Regions from separate parts of the Pseudodesulfovibrio tunisiensis genome, predicted to be linked through region 1. Evidence: predicted binding sites of a transcription regulator. Region 1 holds the regulator's gene; the other holds the start of a gene.
The links. Region 1 encodes sigma-54, which starts transcription at its own class of promoters, with help from an activator protein. Its sites were predicted from a motif close to CTGGCACGGNNNNTGCTT; they were not measured.

Region 1 (4,210 bases):
TCATCCTGTATCGCCCTTCTTCCGCATACAGGGGAAGGATGTATTCCAGAAAATCAAGATAGCGGTCGAGAAATTCCGAGCCGGGCTGCCCTTGCAGAACATATTTCGAAACCGCTGCATCCTTGCCCGAAAGCTGCTTCAGTTTTTCATCAAAATACGGGTTCGGCAGGAAACGAAGATCAAAAACCAGATCAGCTTCCCGAGGCACTCCGTATTTGAAACCGAAGGAAATGACATGAACCCGCATTCCCTTGGCCTCTTCATCGAATGCCGCCCACTTCTCCTGAATCACGCGTCTGAGGTCATGGATGGAATACCCCGTGGTGTCGATGACCAGAGCTGCGGTCTGCCGGACGGGGTCCAACAGGTCGCGTTCCCGCTCCAGCGCCTGCTCCAGTCCCAAATCCCGGGTTTCCAGAGGATGCGGGCGACGGGTGGTGGCGTACCGTCGCACGAGCGTGTCCATTCGCGCTTCCAGAAAGACCACCTGAACCGCTGCCTGCTGCTCCTGCAACTGGCTGACGACGTCTTCCCAGCGCCGAGGGAAATCGGGCTGGCGCAGGTCCATGCCCAATACCAGACCTCGATGCTTTTTGTCCTGTCCGGAAAAAAGTTCGGCCAGCTTGGGCACCATGCCCGCTGGCAGGCCGTCAATGCAGAAATATCCGAGATCTTCGAATACCCGGAGAGCCGTGCTTTTTCCGGAGCCGGAAATGCCGGTGACCACGATGACGGGAAAAGTGTTGCGCGGAGACATCGCCACTCGGTTGGTTACGCGTTCTTGAGCAGGTTCCAGAGGGTATCTGCATCCACGGCATCCATGAATTCCTGTCTGAACGAGGAATCGCGCAGGAGCCGGGAAATATGCGCCAGAATGCGCAGATGCATTCCCGCCACCTGAGCCGGAGCAAGCACGAGAAAGAAGATGTGGCAGGGTTTGTGATCGAGCGCATCGAACTCCACCCCTTCGCTGCTGCGTCCCACCAGAACGAGAATCCTGTCCAGATCGTCGAGTTTGCCGTGGGGGATGGCGATTCCATCTCCGATGCCGGTGGAACCAAGCCCTTCACGTTCGAGAAGGACGCGAACGGCCTCGTTCGCGTCCAACTCGGAATATGCTTCGCCCAAGGGGGCGACAAGTTCTTTCAGTACCTCGGACTTTGTCGAGGAAACGAGGTTCGGAAAGATGAGTTTCTTGTCCAGGTAATCACCAAGTATCATGTCAGAATCCAGGTTCGATCAGTCCGAAATCCCCGTTCTTGCGCTTGTAGATGACATTGACGCCTTCGGTTTCCGCATTGCGGAACACCAGGAATTCGTGATCCATGGTTTCAAGCTGCATGGCGGCTTCGTCCACGCTCATGGGCTTTGGTTCATATTCGGAAGTCAGCTCGATCGACGGCGTACGTTCGCCGCTGAGGTCATCAAAGCTGAGGACGTTCATTTGCACGGTCTTGTTGCCGCGCGCCATCTTGCTGCGGCCCTTCATCTTTTCACGCATCTTTCTGAGCTGGGCTTCAACCTTGTCCAGCACCATGTCGATGGTGGAATACATGTCTTCGGAAGATTCGAAGGCCGAGATATGAATATTGTCGGCGGTAAGCACGATGTCCGCCTTGTGGCGAAACTTTTCTACCAGCAAATTCACCTGCAGTTCGGCAACCTCGTCGCCGGTGAAAAACTTTCCAAGCTTTTCAAACCGCTTGTTTGCATAGCCCTTGAGATGATCGGACGGTTCGAAATTCTTAAAGGTGAAGCTGATGTTCATGGTTACCCTCCTGGTTGATGATGGGTACAGACAACCTGTTAAAAAAACTGCTTGCGCTTGGAAGAGGACGGAATGTCCATTGCGGAACGATACTTGGCCACGGTGCGTCGGGCGATGTTCACGTCCAGCTTTTCCTTGAGAATCTCGCCGATGCGTTCGTCGCTCAGCGGCTTCTTGGGATCTTCCTCGGCGATCATCTTCTTGATGAGCGCCTTGACGCTTTCAGAGCCCACCTGAGAGCCGTCACCCAGGTCCAGCGCACTGTTGAAGAAAAACTTCAATTCGAAGATTCCGTGCGACGTGGACACATACTTGTTGGTGGTAATCCGGCTGACAGTGGATTCGTGCATGCTGATGTCCTCGGCGACCTCCTTGAGGATGAGGGGCTTGAGTTTGGTCACCCCGTTCATGAAGAACTCGCGTTGAAAGCGGACTATGCTCTCAACTACCTTATACAAGGTGCGCTGCCGCTGGTACAGGCTTTTCATGAGCCATGCAGCCGAACGCATCTTTTCCTGAAAGTATTCCTTGTCCTTGGCCGGAGCCGCGTCCAGGCTGTCCATGTAGAAGGAATTCATCTGCAGCCGAGGCAGTCCGTCCTCGTTCAGGATGATGACGAAATCGTCGCCGTAGCGGTACACGAAGACATCCGGGCTGACGTAATATGGTTCGGTACTGCTGAAATTAGTCCCGGGCATGGGGTCGAGCTTCTGGATTTCATCCAGATAGCCCTTGAGTTCTTCCAATGAAATCTTGAACTTGCGTGCAAGGGGCTTGTAGCGATGCTTTTCAAGGTCCTCCAGATGCTCGGTAACCAGCGAGACCAGAATGGGGTCTTCGTCCATTTTGAAAAACTCCATCTGGACCATCAGACATTCCTGCGGGGTGCGGGATGCCACGCCCACCGGATCAAGCCGCTGGATGCGTTTGATCACGGCCTCGATGCTCTCTTCCGGAGCGGAAACCATGCATTGTATTTCCTGAATGGAGGCCTGGAGATATCCCTTGCTGTCCAGATTGCCCAGAATGACTTCACAGATGGCAAGGTCCTGTTCCGTGAAATCGGAAAGATGAATCTGCCAGCTCAGATGGCCTTCGAGAGAAGGTTTCGATGCCAGACGGGCTTCAAAGGAGAGCCCTTCTTCAGGGTGGTCCGTTTCCCGGACCTGAGCCTGCTTCGAGGTACTTGAAAATTCACCGAGATAGTTTTCCCAGTCCGCATTGCGGACCAGTTCCTCGTTTTCCTGGGATTCGCTCAGCTTTTCGTTGGGGTCGCTTTCATGCTGCGGTTCGATGGGGTCCGTTTCCGATTCGTCCAGAAACGGGTTTTCCAGAAGTTCCTGCTGAACCGTTTCAACCAATTCCAAACGCGAGAGTTGCAGCAGCTTGATGGCCTGCTGCAACTGGGGAGTCATGACCAGTTGTTGCGAAAGCTTGAGTTGTTGTCTGAGTTCCAGTCCCATATTGATGCCCTGTGAACGCCGCTGAAGCCCGTTCCGGGTTGTGCTCGATTATCAAATCATGCGTTATTGTAATCCGATCGTTTGTGATACTATGCCACACACTGGGCACCCCTGCAAGACAAACCGCCTAACATGCCGTGACTATAGAAAATATACAGGCAGATACACGATATGAAAAAAGTGTACCAAACCTTTCCGGGAGGTGTAAATCGGGAAAAGGGGAAAAAACGCGGAATCCGCTTTTACAGGCGAAAATCCTCGCCGAGATATATCTGCCGAGCCTGACTGTTCTGGACGATTTCCTCGGGAGCTCCCTCCAGAATGACCGCGCCTTCGTAAACGAGATAGGCGCGGTCGCAGATACTCAGGGTCTCGCGCACATTGTGGTCGGAAATCAATACGCCGATGCCCATGCTCTTGAGCACGGAAATGATTTCCTGAATGTCGATGACCGCAATGGGGTCAATGCCGGCAAACGGTTCGTCGAGCAGGATGAAATCCGGGTCCAGAATCAGGGCCCGGGCGATTTCCAGACGACGACGTTCGCCGCCGGACAGGAACATGGAGGCCTGATCCTGAAGTTTGGTGATGGTAAACATCTCCAGCAGCTCGTCGGCGCGGGCCCGCTGCTGAGCCCGGGTCATGTCGGTCTGTTCCAGAATGATCTCCAGATTCTGGCGGACGGTCAGCTTCTTGAAGATGGAGCTTTCCTGGGGAAGATAGCTCACGCCGAGGCGTGCGCGTTCATGAAGAGGAAGGCCGGTGATGGGCTTGCCATGCAGCGACACCTCGCCGGCATTGGGTTTGACAATGCCGACAAGCATGTAGAACGTCGTGGTTTTCCCCGCGCCGTTGGGACCGAGAAGTCCCACGACTTCCTTGGGATTGACCTCAAGGCTGATGCCGTGCACCACCTCGCGTTGGCCGTAGCGTTTGGCCAGCCCTTTTGCAGCAAGTCCTTTGGACATTTTCGTTAGTC
Region 2 (4,210 bases), 1.3 Mb from region 1:
GCTCTGCTCCGGGATGGGCGTTCAACTATGATTTGGCGACCCTGCCCGACGTGGCTGACCTTGGATTGAATGCGTTTCTGGAATTCTTGCGTGCGCCCAGCGAGCATGCCGCGATTCTTTCACGGCTTCAATTGCAGGCCCGGGCCCGTTTCGAGCTTGCCGGAAAAGCCGGAAACAGGGAATGAGGCGCAGCCATGATCGGGAATTGGAAAAACAGTCTCATCCAGATGATCGCGGCTGTGGTGGTCGCGGTGGAGGTTCTGGTGCTGACCGCGCTCGGCATGTTTTACACCGAGTGGTTTTCCCGTCAGTTGGACAAGGGGCTGGAGGAGAGCGTGCGCATTCCGGGCGCGCTCATGAATCGTCAACTGCTTCGGTATCAGAGCGTGTCGGACAAGGCTGTCATGACCGAACTGGTGGGCGACCGGTTCGAGGACGGCATGGTCGTGGGCACGGACGGCATCATCTACTATGCGTACAGGCCGGATTTGCTCATGAGGCCGGTATCCTCGGTGCCCGGAGTCGACCCGGGCTGGTTTTCCGGGGAGTCGGACGTCCCGTGGGTACTGCGGCAGACCAAGGCAGGCAAGGGATATCTGGTCAGCGTGACGCCGGTGACAGCATATCAGGGCGGCAGACCGTTCTTTCACGTCTACGTGCGCGTGGCCACGGACGAGACCGAGGCGCTGAAATTCCGGGTTTTCGCCCTGTTCGTCGTAGGGTCGGCCGCATGCGTCTTTCTCACGTCCATGGTCATCCTTCTGTTTTTGCGTCAGCGCGTGACCAGACCCTTGGAGGAACTGGAACGGAGCGCCGACAATCTGGCGTCCGGCGACCTCGATCATCATGTTCCGGTGCATCGGCACGACGAGATCGGCAGTCTTGCCCGCAGTCTGGACCGCATGCGCGGAGCCATTCGGCAGAAGCTGGATGAACTGCGTGAGCTCAACGTGGACCTGCGCGAGCGCAAGGCAAGGATGAAGGCCTTGCTGGACGCATTGCCGGACGCGGTGTTCATCGTGGACGAGAACGGAAGATATCTGGAAGTGTACACGGGCAGGGCGCATCTGCTGCTTGATGATCCCGTTGCCATGCGTGGTCGGCTCATGTCGGATTTTGTTGATCAGGAGACTGCGGAACGGTTCATGACCGTGGTCGAAACCACGCTTGCCGGAGAATCCGTGGTTCTGGAGTATCCCTTGGCGGTGCATGGCGGACACTTCTGGTTCGAGGGGCGCACGGCCAGATTGGATCGGGAACACGGCGAGGCCTCGGTCATCTGGGTTTCCCGGGATATTACCGCACGCAAGCACATGGAGGAACGGCTTCGACAGGCTCGTGATGTTGCCGAGGCCGCGAATCTGCGACTCATGGAATTGGACAAGGCCAAGTCCGGGCTGGTGTCTTCGGTTTCCCACGAGTTGCGCACGCCCCTGACTTCCCTGCTCGGATTCGCCAAGCTCATTCTCAAGAATTTTTCCCGGCATTTCCTGACGCTGGCAGGGGGATGACGAAATGCTGCGGGCCAAGGGAACGCGCATTGTCGACAACCTGAACATTCTCATTCTTGAAGGCGAACGGCTGACCCGGCTCATCGGCGATGTGCTTGACCTGAACAAGATCGAGTCCGGTCGGGTGGAGTGGCGGGACCAGCGCATTGCACCGGGCGCCATTGCCGGAAATGCGGTTGATGCGGTGAGCGGACAGTTTGCCCAGAATCCGGACGTGGAACTGGTGCTGGATGTGGAGCCGGGGCTGCCCGAAATCGAGGTGGACCCGGATCGCCTGTTTCAGGTTCTGCTCAATCTGCTCAACAACGCCGCCAAGTTCACTGCTGCCGGCCGCGTGATTCTGTCCGTATCCGCGGCGTCCCCGGAAATGGTCCGCTTTGCCGTGAGCGATACCGGGCCGGGTCTTCCCGAATCCGAACTCGAACGGGTTTTCGAAACCTTTCATCAGGCTGTCGCGCCGGACGACTTGAGCTGCAAACCAGGCGGGGCCGGGCTTGGATTGGCCATTTCCCGGGAGATCGTGCAGCATTATCAGGGCCGCATCTGGGTGGAATCCGAGCTGGGCAAGGGCAGTGTCTTTCTGTTCGAGCTTTCAGCCGTATCCTGATTCAAGTGTGCAGCATATTGCACGTTTTTTTGCGCAATCATGCACAAAAGATGATGTCCTGCACAATGTCTCTGTTCCTCATCTTTCCGTAATTGTTGATTTTATATGTTTGGCACGCCCTGTGCTATGTCTTCAACATCACAGCGACAGCGAGGAATGACATGGATTTCATACAAGCAATAAACGGATGGTGCGGCTGGGCCGGTTCCTGGAGTGGACACGGCGTTCACGGCGGCGGGTATTTCTGGGGAATGTCCCTGCATTCCTGGACGCTGCTCATCATTCTGGCTCTGGTCGCGTTGCTGCTTTTTCGGGCGATTCGTCGTCCTGCTCCGGTCCAGACGGTTTCCGGCCTGTCGCAGAGCCCTGAAGACATTCTCAAGCGCCGGTACGCTCTTGGCGAAATCAGCAAGGAAGAGTTCGATCGCATCAAGCGCGAACTCCATGACATATAAGCAGTTCCTTCAAGAACCCTCTCCTTCCTCTCGCAGAGCGCCCCGCATTGTGTGGGGCGCTCCTGCTTTTGAGGGACGGCGGGGCGTCCCGCGTTTCGAAGAGGTTGGGCTGTGCCAGCTTGGCGGGCCGTGCCGGGCGAAGCAATTCGCCGTCGACTGCGCGCCATCTTGATAAGGGAGGATTTCGCCCTTCTCGGGCGAGTTCCTTTTATATCAAGGCGGATAAAAGGAACTAAAAGCCGCCTTTTGGGACCGCCCCGGCCGTGCGCGTTTCCTACTTGATCAAGGCTGTTCTACCGTGCGTCCGCCACAGGAACGGATGCCTTGATCAAAGGAAAACGGTGGGAGGTTGGTTGGGCCGGGGGAGCTTGGTAGGGGCGAGGCGACCTTTCTCGCTCGGAACAGTATTCCTTACTCAGACCGAATTTCGGCTCGCGAGGGCTTGGAACCAGTTGCAGCGACCGAAGCCGGGGCGATGCGGTTTTCGCAGAAAACGTCGCAATCGCCCGGCGAAAGGGCGCTACTGGTTCCTGCCTGAGAGAGTCGGGAGCACAGTGCAAAGGGGCTTTTTTTTCGTTTATTTTTTTGCCCCAACAAAAAAATGAACTCGCCCGGGAAGGGCGAAATCCTCACCTTGCAGGATGGCACGGCAAAGACAGCGCGGCGACGCGCCCTGAAGAGATGGGGCTGTACCAGCTTGGTGGGCCGTGCCGGGCGAAGCAATTCGCCGTATACTGCGCACCAACTTGATAAGGGAAGATTTCGCCCTTCCCGGGCGAGTTCCTTTTATATAAAGGCGGATAAAAGGAACTAAAAGCCGCCTTTTGGGACCGCCCCGGCCGTGCGCGTTTCCTACTTGATCAAGGCTGTTCTGCCGTGCGTTTGCCACTGGGACGGATGCCTTGATCAAAGGGAAACGGTGGAAGGTTGGCTAGGCCGGGGGAGCTTGGTAGGGACGAGGCGACTTCTCACGCCCAGCACACTGTCCTCTTACTCAGACCGAATTTCGGCTCGCGAGGGCTTGGAACCAGTTGAAGCGACCGAAGCCGGGGCGATGCGGTTTCCGCAGGAAACGTCGCAATCGCCCGGCGAGAGGGCGCTACTGGTTCCTGCCCGAGGGAGTCGGGAGCACACCGCATAGAGGCTTTTTTTTCGTTTATTTTTTTGCCTCAACAAAAAAATGAACTCGCCCGGGAAGGGCGAAATCCTCACCTTGCAGGATGGCACGGAAAAGACGGCGCACCCAAAACAATTTCCACAAAAAAACGCCAATGCGCTCGAAGGAAATATTCTCTTCGAGCGCATTGGCGTTTTCAAAAATGAGGGAGGCGTCCCGGACCGGGACGCGGATCAGATGCCTCAGCCGCCGCTTGAGCCGCAGCTTCCGCTGCCAGAGGCGAGCTTCTTGTGCAGGCCGGTGTCCTTGAGCATTTCCGGAGTCCGGGCCTTGGACAGGTCCGGCATGGTGAACCCGGACGTGGGCGCACGGCCCTCGAACATGGACATCAGCCGCTCCACGTTGTCCGAACCGCAGGTCGGGCAGGCCGGGATTTCGTCCGGATCGAAAACCAGTTCCTCGTATTCGTGCCCGCAGGCATTGCATTTGAATTCATAGATGGGCATGGCGAGTTCCTCTT

Region 2: the regulator sigma-54 is predicted to act here: its motif matches at 2,228-2,245, upstream of MPN23_RS10265 (SHOCT domain-containing protein).

Annotation. Positions count from the first base shown of each region.
Region 1 covers NZ_CP094380.1:781,130-785,339, reverse strand. Annotated here, with positions in the region: gene rapZ (RNase adapter RapZ) at 1-757, opposite strand, end outside; gene MPN23_RS03900 (PTS sugar transporter subunit IIA) at 772-1,221, opposite strand; gene hpf (ribosome hibernation-promoting factor, HPF/YfiA family) at 1,223-1,768, opposite strand; gene rpoN (RNA polymerase factor sigma-54) at 1,807-3,231, opposite strand; gene lptB (LPS export ABC transporter ATP-binding protein) at 3,474-4,199, opposite strand; gene lptA (lipopolysaccharide transport periplasmic protein LptA) at 4,205-4,210, opposite strand, start outside.
Region 2 covers NZ_CP094380.1:2,085,880-2,090,089, reverse strand. Annotated here, with positions in the region: gene MPN23_RS10280 (ABC transporter substrate-binding protein) at 1-185, shown strand, start outside; gene MPN23_RS10275 (HAMP domain-containing protein) at 195-1,511, shown strand; gene MPN23_RS10270 (sensor histidine kinase) at 1,516-2,118, shown strand; gene MPN23_RS10265 (SHOCT domain-containing protein) at 2,280-2,573, shown strand; gene MPN23_RS10260 (FmdB family zinc ribbon protein) at 3,933-4,196, opposite strand.